Regions from separate parts of the Pseudomonas sp. RP-B7 genome, predicted to be linked through region 1. Evidence: predicted binding sites of a transcription regulator. Region 1 holds the regulator's gene; each other region holds the start of a gene.

Region 1 (7,345 bases):
CTTCCAGCACGGCATGACCTTCGGCGATGCGGGCAAGGTGTACGCCTTGCTGACCATCGGTGACGGTTTAGTGGCGCAATTGCCATCACTGTTGTTATCCACAGCTGCCGCGATCATGGTGACCCGTGCCTCGGGCTCCGAAGACATGGGCAAGCAGATCAGCCGGCAGATGTTTGCCTCGCCCAAGGCCCTGGCCGTGGCGGCGGGCATCATGGCGATCATGGGCATCGTGCCGGGCATGCCCCACGTATCGTTCCTGAGCATGGCGGCCCTGGCAGGCGGCGCGGCGTACCTGTTCTGGAGAAAGCAAAACGCGGTCAAGGTCCAGGCCCTGCAAGAGGTGGCGCGCCAGCAGGAACTGCTGCCGTCCCCGGCCCGCGCCTCGGAAACCAAGGAGTTGGGCTGGGACGACGTGACCCCGATCGACATGATCGGCCTGGAAGTCGGCTACCGCCTGATCCCGCTGGTGGACCGCAACCAGGGCGGCCAGCTGCTGGCGCGGATCAAGGGCGTGCGCAAGAAATTGTCCCAGGACCTGGGCTTCCTGATGCCCACCGTGCACATCCGCGACAACCTCGACCTGGCCCCCAGTGCCTACCGCCTGACCCTGATGGGCGTGATCCTCGCCGAAGCCGAGATCTACCCGGACCGCGAGTTGGCGATCAACCCCGGCCAGGTATTCGGCAGCCTCAACGGCATTACCGCCAAAGATCCGGCTTTTGGCCTGGAAGCGGTGTGGATCGAAATCAGCCAACGCAGCCAGGCGCAGTCCCTGGGCTACACCGTGGTTGACGCCAGCACCGTGGTCGCCACCCACCTCAACCAGATCCTGTACAAGCACTCCCACGAGCTGATCGGCCACGAGGAAGTCCAGCAATTGATGGGTTTGCTGGCCAAGGCTTCGCCAAAACTCGCAGAAGAGCTGGTGCCAGGCGTGCTGTCGCTGTCGCAGTTGCTCAAGGTGTTGCAGGCGCTGCTGGCCGAACAGGTGCCGGTGCGCGACATTCGCAGCATCGCCGAGGCCGTCGCCAACAATGCCGCCAAGAGTCAAGATACCGCCGCGCTGGTGGCGGCGGTGCGTGTCGGATTGTCTCGCGCCATCGTGCAAAGCATTGTAGGGACTGAGTCTGAGCTGCCTGTGATCACCTTGGAGCCAAGGTTGGAACAAATATTGCTCAATAGTATTCAGAAGGCAGGACAAGGCCAGGAAGAGGGCGTTCTGCTGGAGCCAAGCATGGCTGAAAAACTGCAGCGTTCGTTGATCGACGCCGCACAACGCCAGGAAATGCAGGGCCATCCGGTGATTCTGCTGGTGGCCGGCCCCGTCCGGGCGATGTTGTCGCGGTTTGGGCGCCTGGCAGTTCCGAATTTGCACGTTTTGGCTTATCAGGAAATTCCTGACAACAAGCAAGTGACTATCGTCGCGACAGTAGGGCCCAACGGCTGAGGTAGTGGGTTATGCAAGTGAAGCGTTTTTTCGCCGCCGATATGCGTCAGGCCATGAAACTGGTGCGTGATGAGCTGGGCGCCGATGCCGCGATTATCGGTAACCGTCGTATTGCCGGCGGTGTCGAGCTGACGGCTGCCCTGGATTACACGCCTTCGGCGCTGGCGCCGCGTGTGCCGAACATGGAACTCGAAGACGAGCTGCGCAAGACCGCCTCGCGCATTGTGTCGGCCCAGGCCGAACTGAGCATGCGCGGCGACAGCGATGCCACCACCAATCGCCAGTTGTTCGCCGGCCTGCCGCTGACCGCTGCGGAGCCCTTGGTTGAGCCCACCTTCACCGAACCACCGCGTCCTGCAGCGCCGCCACCGGCGGGCGCAGTCGACCAGCGTGTGTTCGACTCGATGCGCTTTGAACTCAATGGCCTGCGTGAGCTGCTGGAAGTGCAGCTGGGCTCCCTGGCGTGGACACAGTTGCAAGGCAGCAAGCCGGCCCAGGCCAACCTGTGGCGCCGCCTGCAACGCATTGGCCTGTCCGGCCCGTTGTCCCGCGACCTGCTGGCACTGACCACCGAAATCGAGGAGCCTCGCCAAGCCTGGCGCATGCTGTTGGCGCACCTGGCGCGGATGATCGTCACCCCGGAAATCGAGCCCCTGGAAGAGGGCGGTGTGATCGCCATGGTCGGCCCTGCCGGCATGGGCAAGACCACCACGCTGGCCAAGCTGGCCGCGCGTTATGTGCTCAAGTACGGCGCGCACAACATCGCGCTGGTGAGCATGGACAGCTACCGCATCGGCGCCCAGGAGCAGCTCAAGACCCTGGGCCGTATCCTCAATGTGTCGGTAACCCACGTCGACCCGGGCCAGTCCCTGGCCAACGCCCTCGATCCGCTGCTGCGCAAGCGCGTGGTGCTGATCGACACCGCCGGCCTGCAGGCCAGCGATCCGGCGCTGCGCATGCAACTGGAAAGCCTGGCCGGGCGTGGCATCAAGTCGAAAAATTACCTGGTGCTTGCAACCACCAGCCAGAAACAGGTTCTTACCGCTGCATACCACAGCTACAAACGTTGCGGCCTGGCCGGCTGCATCCTGACTAAACTGGATGAGACGGCGAGCCTGGGCGAAGTATTGAGCCTGGCGATCAGCCATGAATTACCGGTCGCCTACCTGACCGACGGGCCGCGGATCCCGGATGATTTGCATCTGCCGCGCCGTCATCAGTTGGTCAGCCGCGCTGTCAGCGTGCAAATGCAAGAAGAGCCTAGCGAGGAAGCGATGGCCGATATGTTCGCCGACCTCTACCACAACCCGGCAAAGCGGGTGGGTTGAGGGCAGGGCGAACACCGTGAAATGTATCTACATCGTTGGTCTGCAAGCGATTCACGCGGCCAAGCCATGTAGCCTGCGTCTAAGCAAGACAAGGTAAAGAAATAAAATGGGCAGCATGCATCCCGTACAGGTGATCGCGGTGACCGGCGGCAAAGGTGGCGTCGGGAAAACTAACGTGTCAGTGAATTTGTCCCTGGCCCTGGCAGAGCTTGGCCGTCGGGTCATGTTGCTGGATGCTGACCTGGGTCTGGCGAACGTCGACGTTCTGCTGGGGCTGACGCCCAAACACACCCTCGCCGATGTGATCGAGGGCCGCTGCGAGCTGCGTGATGTGCTGCTCCAGGGCCCTGGCGGGATCCGCATCGTACCGGCTGCCTCCGGCACCCAGAGCATGGTGCACCTGAGCCCGGCGCAGCATGCCGGCCTGATCCAGGCGTTCAGCGACATTGGCGACAACCTCGACGTGCTGGTGATCGACACCGCCGCCGGGATCGGCGAGTCGGTGGTCAGCTTCGTGCGCGCCGCGCAGGAAGTCTTGCTGGTGGTCTGCGATGAACCCACCTCGATCACCGATGCCTACGCCCTGATCAAATTGCTTAACCGTGACTACGGCATGAACCGCTTCCGCGTCCTGGCCAACATGGCCCAGAGCCCGCAGGAAGGGCGCAACCTGTTCGCCAAGTTGACCAAGGTCACGGATCGCTTTCTTGATGTCGCCTTACAATACGTAGGCGCAGTTCCCTATGACGAGTGCGTGCGCAAGGCCGTGCAAAAGCAGCGTGCGGTCTATGAAGCGTTCCCTCGTTCGAAGTGCGCACTGGCGTTCAAGGCTATTGCTCAGAAGGTCGATACTTGGCCATTGCCCGCCAATCCCCGGGGGCATCTGGAGTTTTTCGTCGAGCGATTGGTGCATCAGACGAGCGCGGGACCTGTGCTATGACATCCAGCGGCTACAACCTTTACAAGAAGTCGGCACGTGACAGCCAGGGCGAATTGATCGAGCGCTATGCGCCGCTGGTCAAGCGCATCGCCTATCACCTGCTGGCGCGCCTGCCGGCGAGTGTGCAGGTCGAAGACTTGATCCAGGCCGGCATGATCGGCCTGCTTGAAGTGTCGACCAAATACGATGCGAGCAAGGGTGCCAGTTTCGAGACGTACGCGGGCATCCGTATCCGTGGCGCGATGCTCGATGAGGTGCGTAAAGGTGATTGGGCGCCGCGGTCGGTACACCGCAATACGCGCATGGTCAGTGACGCAATTCGTGCAATTGAAGCAAAAACCGGTCGCGACGCTAAAGATCACGAAGTTGCGGCCGAACTCCAATTGAGTCTCGACGATTATTACGGGATTTTGAACGATACCTTGGGCAGCCGCCTGTTCAGCTTCGACGACCTGCTACAGGACGGCGAACACGAAGGGCTGCACGAGGACGGCGCGAGTGCACATCTTGAGCCGTCGCGCGACCTGGAGGATGAACGCTTCCAGGGCGCGTTGGCGGACGCGATTGCCAATTTGCCGGAGCGTGAGCGACTGGTGTTGGCGCTGTACTACGACGAAGAGCTGAACCTCAAGGAAATCGGTGAGGTCCTGGGGGTCAGCGAATCGCGTGTCAGCCAGCTGCATAGCCAGTGCGCAGCCCGCTTGCGGGGGCGGTTGGGAGAGTGGCGCGCGCGCTGACAGGCAGTGTGGGGACACTGCAGACGAGACCGTGAAGGCGTGACGCTTTTGCGGTTTTGCGCCGTGGTGCCCTGGGCAGTCCTTTTTGTGTAACGCCTGTTGATTGAAATGGCGCGTCCAGGTGCTGGGCGCGTTTAAGACTGCTTGGAGGTCGAATTGGACAAGAACATGAAAATCCTCATCGTTGATGACTTCTCAACGATGCGGCGGATCATTAAAAACCTGTTGCGTGACCTTGGGTTCACAAACACGGTCGAGGCGGATGACGGCCTTACGGCGATTCCGATCCTCAACAGCGGGAGCATCGACTTTCTGGTAACCGACTGGAACATGCCGGGCATGACCGGTATCGACCTGCTGCGTCACGTGCGTGCCGACGAAAAGCTGCGCGGCCTGCCCGTGTTGATGGTGACCGCCGAAGCCAAGCGTGAACAGATCATCGAAGCCGCCCAAGCCGGGGTAAACGGTTACGTGGTCAAACCTTTCACTGCATTGGCCTTGAAAGAGAAGATCGAAAAAATCTTCGAACGCATCCACGGCTAATGCCATCGCGGGGGAGCTATGGAGCATAAAGAAACATCACAGGGAGACTTCGAGTCGACCCTGAAAAAGCATGCTCACCAGTTGGTCGACTGCCTTGAGAGAGGCCAGTTCGGCGACGCGGTGCAGTTGATCCATGAGCTCAACCAGACCCGTGACCGCGGCCTGTACCAGGAAGTGGGCAAGCTCACGCGTGAGCTGCATAGTGCGATCGTCAATTTCCAGATCGACCCGCACATGCCCCAGGCCGAAGAGATCTCGCAGATCACCGATGCCACCGAGCGCCTGTCCTATGTGGTCAGGCTGACTGAGGCAGCGGCCAACCGCACCATGGACCTGGTGGAAAACGCCACGCCTCTGGTCAATGGCATGGCCACCGAAGCCCAGGCCTTGAGCCACGACTGGGGTCGCTTCATGCGCCGCGAAGTCGGGGCCGAAGAGTTTCGTGAGTTGGCACGTCGGGTCGAAGGTTTCCTGTCACGCAGTGAGCAGGAAAACCGCATGGTTTCCAGCAACCTCAATGACATTCTGCTGGCCCAGGATTACCAGGACCTCACCGGTCAGGTGATCAAGCGTGTGACCCAATTGGTCACCGAAGTGGAAAGCAATTTGCTCAAATTGGTGCTCATGGCAGGCCAGGTTGACCGTTTTGCCGGCATCGAACATGACCGCGAAGCGATCCTCTCGGAAAAAGATCCACAAAAACATCTCGCCAAGGGTGAAGGTCCGCAGATTCATGCCGATAAACGTGAAGACGTTGTATCGGGTCAAGATGATGTCGATGACCTGTTATCCAGTTTAGGCTTCTAAGGAGCACCCACATGAGCTTCGGCGCCGATGAAGAGATCCTTCAGGATTTCCTTGTAGAGGCCGGCGAAATTTTAGAGCAGTTGTCCGAGCAACTGGTCGAGCTGGAAAGCCGACCGGATGATGCGAACCTGCTCAATGCAATTTTTCGCGGTTTTCATACTGTAAAAGGGGGCGCCGGCTTCCTCCAGCTCCATGAGCTGGTGGAGTGCTGCCACATCGCCGAGAACGTGTTCGACATCCTGCGCAAGGGTGAGCGGCACGTCGACTCGGAGTTGATGGACGTGATTCTCGAAGCACTGGATGCGGTCAACGGCATGTTCAGCCAAGTGCGTGAACGTGCCCCGATCACCGCAGCTACGCCGGAACTGCTGGCCGCCCTGGCGCGCTATGCCGAGCCTGCCGACATGTCGGCGGCACCGGTGGCTGAAGCTGTGCCGGAACCTGTGGCAGAGCCCGAAGCGGACGTGACCGACAGCGAGTTCGAGCAACTGCTCAACTCCCTCAGCGCGGTCAAGGCCGAGGCTGAAGCTCCGGCAGCGCCCGTTGCGGCGCCGACGGGTGAAGACATTACCGACGCTGAATTCGAATCGCTGCTCGACCAGCTGCACGGCAAAGGCCAGTTCGCCGCCGACGCGGTGGCACCTGCCGCGCCGACCGAAACGCCTGCCGAAACGCCAGCCGCCTCGACCAGCACCGACATCACCGACGACGAATTTGAAGCGTTGCTCGACCAGCTGCATGGCAAGGGCACGTTTGCGGCCGACGCCTTGCCCGCCGTCGCAGCCACCGCGCCAACCGCGGCGGCTGCCACGCCTGCTGCCCCTGCCGCACCTGCCGGCGACGGACTGATCTCCGATCACGAGTTCGAGTCGTTGCTGGACGAACTGCACGGCAAAGGCAAGTTCACCGAAGTGGGTGCGACGGCCAAGGTCGCCACGCCAGCGCCAGCAGCGGCGGCGAAAGCTGCGACTCCGGCAGCCGCCAAACCGGCTCCCGCGCCTGCTGCGGCGCCCGCCGCCGCCGCCCCTGCACGTGCCGCGGCACCTGCACCGGCTGGCGCTGAAAAACCTGCCAGTGAAGCCGAAACCACCGTGCGGGTTGATACCGCACGCCTGGACGACATCATGAACATGGTCGGCGAACTGGTGCTGGTGCGTAACCGCCTGGTGCGTCTGGGCCTGAACAGCGGCGACGAGGCCATGCAGAAGGCCGTGTCGAACCTCGACGTGGTCACCGCCGACCTGCAAACCGCCGTGATGAAAACGCGGATGCAGCCGATCAAGAAAGTCTTCGGCCGCTTCCCGCGCCTGGTTCGCGACCTCGCGCGCCAGCTCAAGAAAGAAATCAACCTGGAACTGGTGGGTGAAGAAACCGACCTCGACAAAAACCTTGTCGAGGCCCTGGCCGACCCGCTGGTCCACTTGGTGCGCAACGCCGTCGACCACGGCGTGGAAACCCCGGAAGAACGCGAAGCCTCGGGCAAGTCCCGTGGCGGCAAGGTGATCCTGGCGGCCGAGCAAGAAGGCGACCATATCCTGCTGTC
Region 2 (7,345 bases), on a different contig from region 1:
TTTGGACGCGGCGTAGATGTCCGCGAATTCCGCACGGGACGATTTGAAGCCAGTGGTCGCGACGTTGGCGATGTTGTTGCCGGTCACGTCCAGTTGTTTGTTGGCCGCATAGAGGCCGCTAAGGCCGATGTTAAAAGACATGCTTCTCTCCCTTTCTGCCGTATTTAGCCGGCTCTATGTACCGATAGTCTGAATTTGCGACAGCTTGACGCTGCCCATGCCGCCCGCCAGGTTCAGCAGCATTTCGCCGCCGGTCTTGCTCAGGGTCACGCTGGTGACCGTGGCTGGCAGCGAAGTGCTCAAGGCAACGGCGTCGCCCTTGTCGTTCTTGGTGGTGGCCGCGAAGGTGTAGGTGCCCGCTGGAGCAACCTCGCCCTTTTCGTTCTTGCCATCCCAGATAAAGTCGGAAGTGCCGGCACTCTGGGCGCCCATGTCGATGGTGCGTACCACGTTGCCGTCTTTGTCGGTGATCTTGATGGAGACGTTGCCCACCGCCGAAGTCACCGCGACCGAACCGGTCATGCTCTTGCTCGTATCCACCAGGGCCTTGTCGGTCTGGGTGATGATCGAACGCCCCACCAGCGACGAAGCCTGCAGCGCTTGCGACGAGCTGAAGTTGCTGGAGATCGCATTCACCGAGTCGTTCAGCGTGTTGATGCCTTCCAGGCTGCTGAACTGCGCCAGCTGGGCCACGAACGCGCCGTTGTCCTGAGGCGACAGCGGGTTCTGGTTCTTCAGCTGAGTCACCAGCAATTGCAGGAATGCATCCTTGCCCAGGGACTGGTTGCCCGTGGCAGCGGTGGCAGCGCTCGCAACATTGTTGGTGGCAGTGTTGACCTTCGTGTTGAAAAGGTTCTGCACCGCTGTATTGGTTGATGTTGTATCAACGATAGCCATTATTCGGCGCCCCTTATCACTGACCCAGGGTCAGGACCTTTTGCATCATGGTTTTGGCGGTGTTCATCATTTCCGCGTTGGTCTGGAACGAGCGACTGGCGGAAATCATGTCAGCCATTTCCTCGACCACGTTGACGTTGGGGTAGTACACGTAACCCTTTTCGTTCGCGGCAGGGTGGTTGGGTTCGTAGCGGGCTTCGAGGTTGCTCTGGTCTTCGACCACGCCCAACACCTGCACGCCGGAACCTGCGGCACCCTGCTCCTGGAACAGCGAGTCGCTGCCGCCGTTCTGACCGGCCTGGAACATGGTGGCGAACACTGGGTGGCGGGCGCGGTAGGTCTGGTCAATGCTCGACGACACGGTTTCGGCGTTGGCGATGTTACTGGCGACGGTGTTCAGACGCGTGGTCTGGGCGCTCATGCCACTACCGGCAATATTGAAAACACTGGACAGGGACATGGCTTACTCTCCACGCAGGGCTGACATCAGCCCTTTGAATTTGCTGTTGAGCAGGGTGAAGCTGGCCTGGAAGTTCACCGAGTTCTCGGCGTAGGCCGATTGCTCCAGCTGGGCGTCGACGGTGTTCTGGTCGATCGACGGCTGCATCGGCGTGCGATACAGCAGCGACTCGTCCCCACTGCTCAGGCCTTGCGCTTCGATATGACGGTTGTTGGTCATGTTCAAAGCGAAGGTGCCGTTCTTGTTCTTGTCCTGCTGTGCGGCGAGCACGGCGGAGAAGTCCAGGTCCCGAGCCTTGTAGTTCGGGGTATCGGCGTTGGCAATGTTGTTGGCCAGGACTTCGGCACGCTGGGCGCGGAAGCCCAGGGCTTGTTCGTGGATACCGAGCGCTTTATCGAAGCTGATGCTCATGGCGGAAACCTTTAGGCTGACCTGCTTTTCGTTAACAGGGTTATAGCAAGGTGTGTGCCAATTCTTCGAAGGCCCGTGTTTCAGGGCTTTGCGGGGAAGTTGCCGGGCGGCAATGCCAGAAAAGCGGCAATGGGTTTCCGCGTGGTGCCAGTAAAGCGGCAATGGGGTTTGCCGCTATTGAGAGGATTGCCGCAAAAACAACTGTGGGAGCTGGTTTGTGTGGGAGCTGGCTTGCCTGCGATGCAGACACCTCGGTACTTCAGTGATACAGAGGTGATGCTATCGCAGGCAAGCCAGCTCCCACACAAGCCTGGCTCCCACGTTTTTGATGCTTACTTGGCCTGGTAGATGATACCCGGGCTGCACTGCACCATCTGGTAGTGATCCGGCAGACCGTTCAACGCCTCGGAAGCACCAAGGAACAAATAGCCGCCACGCTTGAGCGTGCCATGGATGCGCAACAGGATGTCTTTCTTCACTTCGGCCGAGAAGTAGATCAGCACGTTGCGGCAGAACACCATGTCGAACTTGCCCAGGCTGGCGTAGCTGTCGAGCAGGTTGAACGAGCGAAACTCCACCCGGTTCTTGATCGGCGCCTTGACCGCCCAACGTCCTGCCCCTTTCGGCTCGAAGTAACGTTGCAGGCGCTCCTGGGACAAGCCACGGCCCAGCGCCAGGCTGTCGTATTCGCCGGTCTTGCAGTTGGTGAGCATGGTGCCGGACAAGTCGGTGGCGACGATCTGCGCACCGGCCTTGAGCTGGCCCATGTTGGTCCGTTCGAACTCATCGATGGACATCGAGATCGAATACGGTTCCTGCCCCGAGGAGCAGGCCGCCGACCAGATGCGCAAGCGCTGGCCCGGGCTGGCCTTGATGGCCTCCGGAAGCACTTTGCTCTTGAGCACTTCAAACGGGTAGGTATCACGAAACCACAGGGTTTCGTTGGTGGTCATGGCATCGACCACCATTTCCTTGAGCCCGCTGCGCGGCTGGCCCTGGATACGCTGCACCAACTCACCCAGGGATTTGATGCCCTGCTGTTCCATCAGTTTGTTGAGACGGCTGGATACCAGGTACTGCTTGTTTTCACCGAGCAATATGCCACAGGCTTTTTCCAGGAAGACCCGGAACTGTTCGAAATCCAAATTACCCGTAGACAATGATACCGCCTCTTAAATCGTGTGACCGCCAGGGGCAAATGCCCCTAGCCGTGATCTGCTGCCTTGATCCGGTCGACTACCCGGTTTGCCAGGTCATCAGGGCGGAATTTGGCCAGGAAGTCATCGGCACCGACTTTCTTGACCATCGCCTGATTGAATACGCCTGACAATGAAGTATGCAGGATGATATGCAATTTTTGCATGCGTGGATCGTTGCGGATCTCGGCCGTGAGGGTGTATCCGTCCATTTCCGGCATCTCGATGTCGGAAATCATCATCAAGAACTCTTCTTCCGGCTTCTTGCCGTCATCCACCAGCTTGCGCAGGTAATCCAGAGCCTGGCGGCCGTCATTGAGCGCCACCACCTCAACACCGATGGTTTCCAGGCAACGGGTCACCTGTTTGCGCGCCACCGACGAGTCGTCCACCGTCAGCACACGCAGCGAAATTGCCTTGTGTGCGGTTTCAGCGTCGACCACACCCACCGAAATCGATTCCGAGGTCGGCGCCACTTCGGCGAGGATCTTCTCCACGTCGATGATTTCCACCAACTGGTTATCGACCCGCGTCACCGCCGTGAGGTAGTGATCGCGGCCGGTGCCCTTGGGTGGTGGATGGATCTCTTCCCAGTTCATGTTGACGATGCGCTCCACCGAGCGCACCAGGAACCCCTGGGTCTTGGTGTTGTACTCGGTAATGATCACGAACGGGCTTTCGCGGTCCTGCAAACCGGACGAACCAGTGGCGAGGGCCAGGTCAAGAATCGGGATGGTCGCACCACGGATGTTGGCGACGCCACACACCACCGGGCTGGACTTGGGCATGATCGTCAGCTTGGGACATTGCAGCACCTCCCGCACCTTGAATACGTTGATGCCATATAGCTGTTTGCCATCCAGGCGAAAAAGCAACAACTCCAGGCGATTCTGCCCTACCAGCTGTGTGCGCTGGTTTACTGAATCCATTACTCCTGCCATGCCCAGACTCCTACGCTAAAACCTTTGAGGGTGCGACGCGCACCCAACTCTAAACGGCACGAGCTTTGCTAATTATTGGCTATGGATATTAAAACGACAGTTTCCCGACGCCTTCAATTACCACGGTACAGCAGATTGCTCTGCGTCTCGCTGGCATTGTTCGCCCTGGGCCTCAACAGCGCGGCCCGCGCGGACAACGTCACCTTGCCTGATCTACTTATCGGCGTCACTCAGGGGTTTCTTGAGTTCACTGTAGAAGATTATCTGGCAACCACACAGACACCGGGGCGTTATGAAATCCAAGTCAACCCATTGGACCCGCGTTTGCGCATGCCAATGTGCGACAAGGAATTGACAGCCACCCTGGAAAGCCCCGCCCAGCCCATTGGTCGCGTGACGGTCAAAGTGCGCTGCGAAGGCGCGTCACCCTGGACGGTGTTCGTGCCGGCGCAGGTCAAACTGTTCCGCGATGTGGTGGTGGTCGCCCGCCCGCTGAAGCGCACCGGCATCATCGGTCTAGACGATGTTGTACTGCGTGAACGCGACATCAGCCTGATCAGCCAGGGCTACCTCACCTCCGTGGACCAGGCCGTCGGGCAGAAATTGACCCGACCAGTGGTCACCGATCAGGTCATTACCCTGGTGCATCTGGAGCAGGCCGAGGTAATTCGCAAAGGTGATCAGGTGGTTATTTCCGCGAGCAGCGGTGCGTTGCAGGTGAAAATGCCAGGGGAAGCGCTGTCCAACGGCGGCATGAGCGAACAGATACGGGTAAAGAACCTCAACTCCAATCGAGTGATCAAGGCGCGGGTGACAGCCCCGGGGCAAGTCGAAGTGGCTTTATAGATCACTGGTATCGGGCGCCGGCTTTTTCTACACTGTGCGTCAGACGTCAGCGCGCGCAGGTTTATTGTCAATCGAGCCTAAAGTTTGTCCGGGTATGGCCGAAAACATGGCAAGCGTCCAAATACCCAGAGGTTTTTTTATCATGGTCATCGATTTCAGCCGTTTAAACAGTACCCAGGCTTTGCCCGGCTCTACGCGCACCAGCGGTGCCAAGGACAGCGTAGAAGCCAAGTCGCAACCGCTGCCCGCCAAGGCAGAACAGGTTGGCGCCAGCCAAAGCGGGGAATCCGTACACCTGAGCAATGAGGCTCAACAGTTGCAGAAGGTCACTGACTCGCTGCGCGATCAGCCGATTGTCAATAAGGCCCGCGTGGCCGAATTGAAACAAGCAATCGCCGATGGCAGCTACAAAGTCGACAGCAACCGTGTAGCCAGCAAGCTGCTTAACTTCGAAGCCGAGCGCTAGGCAAAGGCCTGCGCCGGGCTTTTGGACGCTTAAACCCCAAGGCCAGCCATGCACCACGACGAAAACCTGCTTCAACTGATCATTGATGATCTGGCGCCGACGCAACATTTGCTCGAGCTGCTAAAAGAAGAATCCCTGGCCCTCTATGGCCGGGACATGCCCCTGCTGGAAGAAATCCTGGCACGCAAGCAGTCGTTGATCGTGCTGCTGGAACAACACGGCAAGAAACGCAGTGAAATTCTCCTCAGCCTGGGCCTGCCCGCTGACCACGACGGCCTCGCACAATTGGCCAGTCACTCCTCCGTCGGCGACCAGTTGCTGGCGCAGAGCAAAGAACTCAATCAATTGCTCGCCCAATGCCAGGAAGCCAACCTGCTCAACGGTCAGTCGATCCAACTTCAGCAAGCCACGACCGCCAACCAGTTGCGTATACTCCATGGCGGTGAGCCTCCAGCCTTGTACAACGCCCAAGGCTCCACCTCACGCCTGGTCAAGCCAAGCACCCGCAGCCAAGCCTGACGCCGGTTTACAGCGCGCCCTATCCAAGGCGCGCCACATACTGGCAAAATGCCGGTTCTTGCGTGTAGTCGTATTTTGTCTGGAGATGGAAGAACCGTGTTCAACGCCCTTAATGCGGAAGATGCACCGCAGCCACCCAAGGTACTCACTACGCCCCTGGAAATTGTCGGCACCTTGCGGATGCTGCAAGAAAGCCACGACCCGCTGATCATCACCTTCCACGAACGCAGCCAGCGCTTCCAAAGCTATCTGGTGGACGTCGACCGGGACAAAAAGACCCTGGCACTGGACGAAATGATTCCGCGCGATGGCGAGCGCTTCCTCGAAAGCGGCGAACCGTTTCGCATCGAAGGTTTCCACGAAGGCGTGCGCGTCGCCTGGGAAAGCAACGGCACCTACACCATCAGTGAAAAAGACGGCCACCGTATCTACACCGGCAGCATGCCGGACGAGGTGGTCTACCATCAGCGCCGCAATGCCTTTCGCGCCGCGCTGAAGCTGGCACAACTGGTAAACATCGAGCTGGGCGGCGAGAAACTCAAGGCGCCGGTCAGCGGCAAGCTGCTGGACATCTCCGCCACTGGCTGCAAATTGCGTTTTGAAGGCGACATCTCCGAGCGCCTGCAACTGGGCCAGGTCTATGACCGCTTTATCGCCGCCCTGCCCTTCGGCAGCATGACCACCTCCGTCGAACTGCGTTACCTGCACTTCGAAGAGAAGATCAACACCACCTTCGCTGGCGTGCGCTTCCACAACATGAGTGGCCTGGTACAACGCCAGGTCGAACGATTTGTGTACCAACTGCAACGTGAAGCACGGCGTTTTGACAAAGACGACGACTTTTAAGCCTTAACACATGCAGCAAAAAAAACGGGCAGATCCTGATGGGATCTGCCCGTTTTTGCATTCAGGGGCGTGCCCTGCTCAAGTCATGGGGATGCTCTTCGGGGCCCAAGGGCTCCGGTGGCCCTTCGAAGGCAGGCTCTTCAACCGCTGGCTGTGCATCGGCTTCAGTCTCGACCTCAGGCTCTTGCGGCACAGCGGTCTGCATCTGCTCTTGCACCACCTGTTCATCGACCCGTGGGTCCAGCGCCGCCACCAGCGGCGAACTGGACATGCTGTCGGGCATGGCCACGTGATGCAGCGGCGCATCGTCCACCTGATGCAGATTGGTCACCGCCTTCGGCCGGATGCGCCACACCAGGATCAACGCACACAGGCTGAAGAACGCGTACAGCATTTGGCTGCCGAACAGCTTCATCACCACACCGGCCAGCAACGGCCCGATACTGGCACCCACGCCGTAGGTCACCAGCAGCATCGCGGTGAGCGAGACGCGGCGATCACCTTCCACGTGGTCATTGGAGAACGCCACAGCCAGCGGATACAGACAGAACTGCACCAGGGAACACGCGAACCCAGCCACGAACAGCACTTCCAACGGCACCTGGGTGAGCACCGCCAACGGCAACGCCGCCACCGCCAGGCACAGCGCGAAACAACGAATCAACAGGGCGCGATCATAGCGATCAGACAACCAGCCCAACGGCCACTGCACCACCAGACCGGCAAAAATGCAGCTACCCATGAACAGACCGACCTGCTCGGT
Region 3 (7,345 bases), on a different contig from region 1:
AGCCACCGCGACGCCTGGCAGGCCTACGCGCCGCTCAAGCAGGAAAAGAACTTCACCTGGATCGCGGTTAAAAACCGTGCCGACCACAAGGCCAACCAGGTGCCGGTCAGCGCGCCGGCCATCGGCGGGCTGAAGCTGCTGTCGTACAACGATGAGGTCACCGACCTTGGCGCGCTGGGCCTGTTTTATTACTGGGGCTTCATTGTCGATGGCGGTGTCGATGAGGTCGCACAACGCCTCACCGCGTTGCTGGAGCAGCCCGGCTCGCTGCAAAAAGGCGACAAGGAATACACCCGCAGCGAGCTCAAGGTCGGCAACGGCTGGCTGTCGATCAAACCGCAGCCGGGCAAGGCGCCGGGCCTGCGCCAGGTGGAGCGTGTGCTGATCGTCGAACCGGAAGGCAAGCAAGGCACGCAATCGCGCATCAGCTGTTCGGTGCAGGGCGGGGTCAACGCGGGGCTGCTGGCGCAGTTGCGGCCGGACATTGCACCAGTGGACTACCCACGCACGCAGGCCGAAACAGAGATCGGCGATGTCGAAGTGCCGGCCAACGTGCTCCAGCGCCTCGACTCGCCGCTGCTGCAACCCAAGTTCAAGACACTGAGCTACACCTATTTCGCCCGCAAAGGCGATGGCAGCCAGGACCAGCCGACTTCGGTCACGTTCAAGGCCGAGGGTGGTTTGCTGGTGAAGAACGAGGTCTACGGCAAGACCTTTAACGTCGACCGCCTGACGCAGGCGGACATGATCCAGCTGAAATCGAAAATGAACGGCGTGGGCGATGGCCGGGTGCTGCAAACCCGTGAAGCCGAGCTGCACATCCCCGCCAGCTGGACCCAGGGCCAGACGCTGAGCGCGAAGTTGCACATGGTCAATGTGCCCGCCCGGCCGACCGACAAGGCCATCGACACGTCATTGACCTGCACCGTCGGTGCGCGCATTCCGGCGCGCCAGGTGTTTGCAACCTTGACCGGTGACGCGATCAAACTGGCCTGCGACCAGGGCGACTACAAGACCTCACGCGTGTTCATCGAAGATCTGGGCGTGGCCCTGACGCTGGAATCGACCTCGAGCCAAACCCATTACGTAAATGAATACACCGCGCTCGAAGTAGTCCGCTAACCCACCCTGCCTCGACGCACCCGTAGTGAGCGGGCCCGTTTGGTGTACATCAGGGGGGTTATTTGGCGAATGCGTACTCGCCACCTTGCTCCACTGCCTTGCGATACGCCGGGCGTGCCTGGAATTTCTGCACCCACGCCGCCAGGTGCGGATACGCCGCCAACTTGCCCTGCGCCCCGGCGACTTCGCCGATAAAGCTCATCTGAATATCCGCGCCGCTCAACTCATGCCCAAGCAGGTACGGCGTCTGCCCCAGCACGTCGTTCAGGTACCCCAGGTAATTGGCCACTTCCGATTCGATGCGCGGATGCAACGGCGCGCCCGCCTCGCCCAGGCGGCCGACATAGAGGTTGAGCATCAACGGCAACATCGCCGAGCCTTCGGCGAAGTGCAGCCATTGCACATACTGGTCGTAGGCGGCACTGGCCGGGTCCGGTTGCAGGCGGCCGGCGCCGTGGCGGCGGATCAGGTAGTCGATGATTGCGGCGGACTCGATCAGCACCTGGCCACCGTCCTCGATCACCGGGGATTTGCCCAGCGGGTGGATGGCCTTGAGTTCAGGCGGTGCAAGGTTGGTCTTCGGATCGCGCTGGTAACGCTTGATCTGGTACGGCAGGCCGAGCTCTTCGAGCAGCCAGAGGATGCGCTGCGAGCGGGAGTTGTTGAGGTGGTGGACGGTGATCATAGGGTGGCTCCGCTGGGCGACAGTGAATGACTGAGCAAGAGACTACGCCACTGGCCTGGAGTGCCAGGAAATATATTTCAGTGTGACGGGCGCCATGGTTACGATGGGGATCGGCTCGTACGGAGAGGCACCATGGATCTGAAATTCAGTCACGTCGACATACTGGTCGAAAACCTCGACGAGGCCTGCGCCTACTACGCGCACATCCTCAAGGCCCGCATCTCCAAGACGTTCGTGTGGGAACGCGGCGGCCTGCACGTGCGGTATGCCGTGGTGCTGCTGGGGCAGGAGCGCTTCATGCTGGTCCAGCCCATTGCGGGGAGCTTGCGCGCATTGCTGGACGCCCACGGCGAAGGGATGATTTACCGGCATTGCTACACCACGCCGGACATCGAAATCGCCTACGACGAACTGGTCGCCGCTGGGGTGCAACCCGAAGACGAAAACGGCACACCGCTCGCCCGCGAAAACCTGCAATCGCCGTCCGGCGGACGCATCATCTGGTTGCCCAAGCGCTTCGGGCATTTCTCCATGGAAATCCTCGAAGCGGCAACGCTGGAAGCCTTTATTGCAGAGGCATTTGACTGATCGCCGCCCGCTCCCATCGAAATGCTGAAAGGCACTCAAAGATGGGAAGAGGCTCACCCCCTCCCACACAAGCGCGCGACACAAACAGAGATCAGCTCAGCCGGAACCGTGCAGTGTTATCACTCAACGCCTGGCTGCCCTTGCTCAAGGTATCGGCCGCCTGGTTGACCGCCCGTGCACCGTCAAGCAAGCGCCCCGCCGCCTGGTCCACCTGCTGGATATTGCCGCTGACTTCATCCGCCGTCGCGGCCTGTTCTTCTACCGCCGTGGCGATCTGCGCCAGGGTGTCGGTGACGTTCTGCACCGCGCCGGCGATCTCGCCCAGGCGCGTGCCGAGCCCGGTGACGGACTCGGCATCGGTCAGCGCTTGCTCGCACGCGGCGCCCATCAGGGTGACCGCCTGGCTCACCGTCGCGCGCAGGCTGTCCACGGTGCTGGCGATCTGCGCGGTGGAGGCCTGGGTACGTTGCGACAGGCTGCGCACTTCATCGGCCACCACCGCAAAACCACGGCCCTGTTCGCCGGCGCGGGCGGCTTCGATGGCGGCGTTGAGCGCCAGCAGGTTGGTCTGCTCGGCAATGCCACGGATGGTGTCGACCACCGATTGAATCTGCTGGCCCTGCTGGCTGACTTGCTCCAAGGCATTGGCGGTGTCGGTCAGGCGCCGGTTGAGCTGCTGGATGCTCGCGGTGGTGCGCTGGCTGTCGCGGCTGCTGTCTTCGGCGATGCGCCGGGTCTGCTGGGCGCTGCCCGAGGCTTGTTCGCAACTGCGCGCGACGCCCATGGACGTGGCGGCCAACTGGGTCGCGGCGGCGGCAATCTGGCTGATCTGTTGTTGCTGGTCTTCGACTTCGTTGAGGGTGCTGCCTGATTGCGAATTGAGGGTGAGCACCGCCGAGCCCAATTGCTGGGTCTCGTTATTGACCCCCAGCAGGCTGGTGCGCAATTGCACCACTGCGACGTTCAGCGCAGTGCTGATCGCCGCCAGTTCGTCACGCCCTTGCACCGCCACTTCCACACACAGGTTGCCGTCACGCAGCGACTCCGCCAGGGTGGTGATGCCACTGGCGCTGCGGCGGATCGAGGCTTGCAGGCACATAAACAGGTACAGCGCCGCCAACGCCAGTAGGCTGAACGTCGCCGCCACGGGAATGATCTGCTGCAGCGAGCGGTTGTGGTAATAGCTCAACCGCGCATCCAGGGACTTCAGCGTCTGGTTGCGCAGCGCGCCGAGGCTGTCGAGCATGGTATCGACACTGCTTTCGAACGCTGTGGTATCGAGCTTGATGGTGCCGCCGAACACGCCGTCGTCGAGGACCTTGAGTTGGTTATCCAGGCCTTGCAGGCTGCTGTCGTACTGCGCGGTCCACGCCTCGATGCCCGCGTATTGCTTGGCCTTGAGCGAGGCGGCGGCCTTGACCAACTGATCCCGCGCATCGCCGATACGGCCGCGCAGGTCGCGCATCTGCAAGCGGCTTTGCAGGGTGAACTGGCCAGACGCGATGGACGACTGGCCCACACTGGCCATGCGTCCGATGCGCTCGATCAGGTCGGGGGTGTGCTGGGTGGAAATCTGCATCAGCAGGTAGGTTTCCAGCCATGGGTCGAGGATCAGGCCGGTGTCCAGGGTCACCTGTTCGCGCAGGGCTTGCATCGCAGTCAGGGCTGCGGTGAAGCGATCATAGCCGTCCGGCCACCAGCCCACGGTACGCAAGGCTTGGGAATCCATACCCTTGACCGTGGCCTGCAACGCCTCGAAGCGCGTCAGGATATCGGCGCTGGCATGCTGGGCCTTGAGCGCCTCGCCGAGGGTTTGCAGGCTTTGCAGCAGCACCGGGAAGTTGGCATCGACCTTGTCCATCGCCGCCTTCGCCGCCGGTGTGGGGGCGTGCAGGATGTCGGCGGCTTTCCAGCGTGCGGCCAGGTTGCGCTGGGCGGTCAGCTGGGCGTCCAGCGCGTCCATCGCCAGCAGTTGGCGCACGCCGGACTGCTCGCTGGAGATCACAGTCAATTTGGCGCGGTAGTCCTGCCCGATCATCCACAGGCTGCCGGCCAGGGGCAGCATGAACAGGAAGAACAGGATCTGGAACTTGCGCGCGAAACCAAAACGGCCGAGTAGGCGGATACCGGGTGATAAAAAGCTGTGCATGTCCGACCACTCCCTAAAACGACCCACGCGGTGCACCGCACGGTGAAGCCTTGAAATGACTAACGGCAAAACGCCATGTCATTGATTAACTTGGCTCAAGCAAGATACGGGCCGTAGGGTGGGAGGCTTGAGTTACGCGGGGTGGCACACAAAAAGCGCACGCCACTTGCCCTGAAATGGGGCAAAAGCACTCAGTACCGCTCACAGGCGTAACCATTGGTACAAAACAACGGATCTGGAGCGGGCCCTGGTGCCAGTCAGTCAAGGGCGAACGCTGTGCTTGTGGAGAGGGTGCAAGCGGCCTCGCCACATTTTGTTTTCACTCGCCTTTCAACAGTGCGTTGATCCAGCTGACGTGCCGCGCAAGCGCTTGCAACTTGTCCTCAAGCCCCGCCTGGCGCGCCTGTTCAAGGCTGGCCAGGGTCTTTTGTTTCTCGCGCAGCGTACGTTGCCACTTGGCCAAAAACACCGGGCTGCGGGCCTGCAAGTGCAACGGGCCGAAGTATAGTTGCTCGGCGCTGTAGCGCACGGGCTCGCCGCGCTCGGCGACGATGATTTCGTAGTAGAAGCGGTTCTCGTGCAGCAGCTCCTCGTGAAGGATGGCGTAGCCGTTGTCCATCAACCATTGGCGTAACGGTTGCTCACCGCCGTTGGGTTGCAGGATCAGCCGCTCGCGGCCGTTCAGGTGCGCCTTGCCGCTGGCGAGAATGTCGCGGATGGTTTCGCCGCCCATGCCGCACAGGCTGATCGCGGTGATGCCGTCTTGCGGCTCGATGGCCGCCAAGCCTTTGGCCAGGCGCACGCTGACCTGTTGTTCCAGGCCGTTGTCACGCACGGTGCGCTGCGCCGCGTGAAAGGGCGTAGCCGCCACCTCGCCCGCCACCGCCGCGGTGATTGCGCCACGACGTAACAACGCCACCGGCAGGTAAGCGTGGTCGGAGCCGATATCGGCCAGGCGTGCACCGGCGGGCACGTTCGCCGCCACGCGCTCCAGGCGCATGGATAAAGTGTGTTCGTTCAACTGCCCTACTCTCCCGAAAAACGATCGCGACTGTTGCTCAAGTGCAGCACCATCGCGGCGCGTGCGGCGTCCGGGTCCTGGCGCTTGATCGCATTGAAGATTGCCTCATGCTCCAGGTGCGCCAACTGGCCCAATTGGGCGAAGTCCGCGCCGCCGCGCTCGGCGCCCTTGACCTGGGTGCGCGGAATCATCGCATTGCCCAGGTGCAGCATGATTTCGGTGAAGAAGGTATTGCCGGTGGCTTCGGCGATCAACTGGTGAAAGCGCTTGTCTGCTTCCACGCAACTGTCGTTGTTGGCCAGGCAAGCCTGGTAGTTACTCAGCGCCACACGCATGCGCGACAATTGTTCATCACTCCTGCGCAGTGCGGCCAGCGCCACCGCCTGCACCTCAAGGCCCAAGCGCAACTCGAGCACGCTGCGCACGCTGGCCACCGTGTCCACATGCAGGCGCAGGCCGGATTGCGCTTGCGGCGCGAGCACAAAGGTGCCGATGCCGTGGCGTGTCTCCACCAGCCCCGAGGCCTGCAACTTGGACAGCGCCTCGCGGACCACGGTACGGCTTACCCCGTGTTCAGCCACGATGGTGGATTCGGATGGCAGCTTTTCACCGGGCTGCAATTGCCCGAGCAGGATGCGCTGGGTCAGCGCGTCGAGCACGCCTTGGGCGAGGTTGTTGGAACGTTTACGGACAGGCGTTCCGTTTTCATTGGGCATCGTTACGGGTCCACGGGGCTGGGCTGGTGGGAGCTTAACACCCTGCCCGCAGACGAGGCCGGGCAGATTCAAAATCCCACACAACTTGTATGATGACTATTTTTTGCTTGGCACAGACTCAAACACATCGCCAAGGCATCCACACCTATCCACACCCACCAAACAGCCTAAAAAACCCAGCAAACACTGACAAATAACCAAAACATCAATAACCCCTACGGCCTTATAAAAACAAAAATCACAGCGCCCGATTGCGGCTTCAAGAAAAGCACTTGTATGATGTCTATCAACAAGACGCACAAACCCGCATAAAAACAATCAGGGGGAGTTTTGAACTGTGACCCATTCAAGCCATGCATCCGCCGCTTCAACCAGTGATCCCGTCCTCGCGCGCGCCGTGAGCAAAGTGAAGCGCCACGTGCTGCCACTGTTCGTGATTATGTTCATCCTCAACTACATCGACCGGGTCAACATTGGCTTCGTGCGCACGCACATGGAGCATGACCTGGGCATCGGCGCAGCGGCCTACGGCTTCGGCGCCGGGTTGTTCTTTATCGGCTACGCGCTGTTCGAAGTGCCCTCCAACATGCTCCTGCAAAAGGTCGGCGCACGGATCTGGCTGACCCGCATCATGTTCACCTGGGGCATCGTCGCCACGCTGATGGCGTTCATCCAGAACGAAACCCACTTCTACATCCTGCGGTTTCTGCTGGGTGTGGCCGAGGCGGGTTTCTTCCCGGGGGTGATCTACTACTTCACCCGCTGGTTGCCCGGCGTTGAGCGCGGCAAGGCCATCGCGATCTTTCTCAGTGGCTCGGCGGTTGCCTCGCTGATTTCCGGCCCCTTGTCGGGGGCGCTGTTGCAGATCGAAGGCTTCGGCCTGCACGGCTGGCAATGGATGTTCGGCATCGAAGGCCTGGCCTCGGTGGCGCTGGGGTTCTTTGTGTGGTTCTGGCTCGACTCCAAGCCTCACGACGCGAAATGGATGAGCCGCGAAGAGCAGGACGCACTGGTCAACGCCATCGACCAGGAACAACGCGATCGTGAAGCGCTGAGCACGGTCA

What was found. Region 1 encodes FliA, which starts transcription of late flagellar genes. Its sites were predicted from a motif close to CTAAAGTTTNNNNNNNNNNNGCCGNTAA; they were not measured.
Region 2: flgM (flagellar biosynthesis anti-sigma factor FlgM) is a predicted target of FliA. The motif match lies at 4,829-4,856, and genes of this name have one in related genera.
Region 3: OPU96_RS20505 (methyl-accepting chemotaxis protein) is a predicted target of FliA. The motif match lies at 4,649-4,676, and genes of this name have one in related genera.

Annotation. Positions count from the first base shown of each region.
Region 1 is NZ_JAPFHC010000002.1:91,164-98,508, reverse strand. It holds gene flhA (flagellar biosynthesis protein FlhA) at 1-1,447, shown strand, start outside; gene flhF (flagellar biosynthesis GTPase FlhF) at 1,459-2,775, shown strand; gene fleN (flagellar synthesis regulator FleN) at 2,882-3,715, shown strand; gene fliA (RNA polymerase sigma factor FliA) at 3,712-4,452, shown strand; gene OPU96_RS03210 (chemotaxis response regulator CheY) at 4,621-4,995, shown strand; gene OPU96_RS03205 (protein phosphatase CheZ) at 5,014-5,802, shown strand; gene OPU96_RS03200 (chemotaxis protein CheA) at 5,814-7,345, shown strand, end outside.
Region 2 is NZ_JAPFHC010000016.1:118,034-125,378, forward strand. It holds gene flgE (flagellar hook protein FlgE) at 1-141, opposite strand, end outside; gene flgD (flagellar hook assembly protein FlgD) at 175-897, opposite strand; gene flgC (flagellar basal body rod protein FlgC) at 914-1,357, opposite strand; gene flgB (flagellar basal body rod protein FlgB) at 1,361-1,768, opposite strand; gene cheR (protein-glutamate O-methyltransferase CheR) at 2,101-2,928, opposite strand; gene OPU96_RS16595 (chemotaxis protein CheV) at 2,973-3,905, opposite strand; gene flgA (flagellar basal body P-ring formation chaperone FlgA) at 3,987-4,751, shown strand; gene flgM (flagellar biosynthesis anti-sigma factor FlgM) at 4,894-5,217, shown strand; gene OPU96_RS16610 (flagella synthesis protein FlgN) at 5,266-5,736, shown strand; gene OPU96_RS16615 (flagellar brake protein) at 5,833-6,582, shown strand; gene OPU96_RS16620 (MFS transporter) at 6,644-7,345, opposite strand, start outside.
Region 3 is NZ_JAPFHC010000024.1:64,411-71,755, reverse strand. It holds gene OPU96_RS20520 (hypothetical protein) at 1-1,122, shown strand, start outside; gene OPU96_RS20515 (glutathione S-transferase family protein) at 1,181-1,807, opposite strand; gene OPU96_RS20510 (VOC family protein) at 1,940-2,395, shown strand; gene OPU96_RS20505 (methyl-accepting chemotaxis protein) at 2,487-4,544, opposite strand; gene OPU96_RS20500 (tRNA (adenine(22)-N(1))-methyltransferase) at 4,864-5,565, opposite strand; gene OPU96_RS20495 (FadR/GntR family transcriptional regulator) at 5,571-6,281, opposite strand; gene OPU96_RS20490 (MFS transporter) at 6,619-7,345, shown strand, end outside.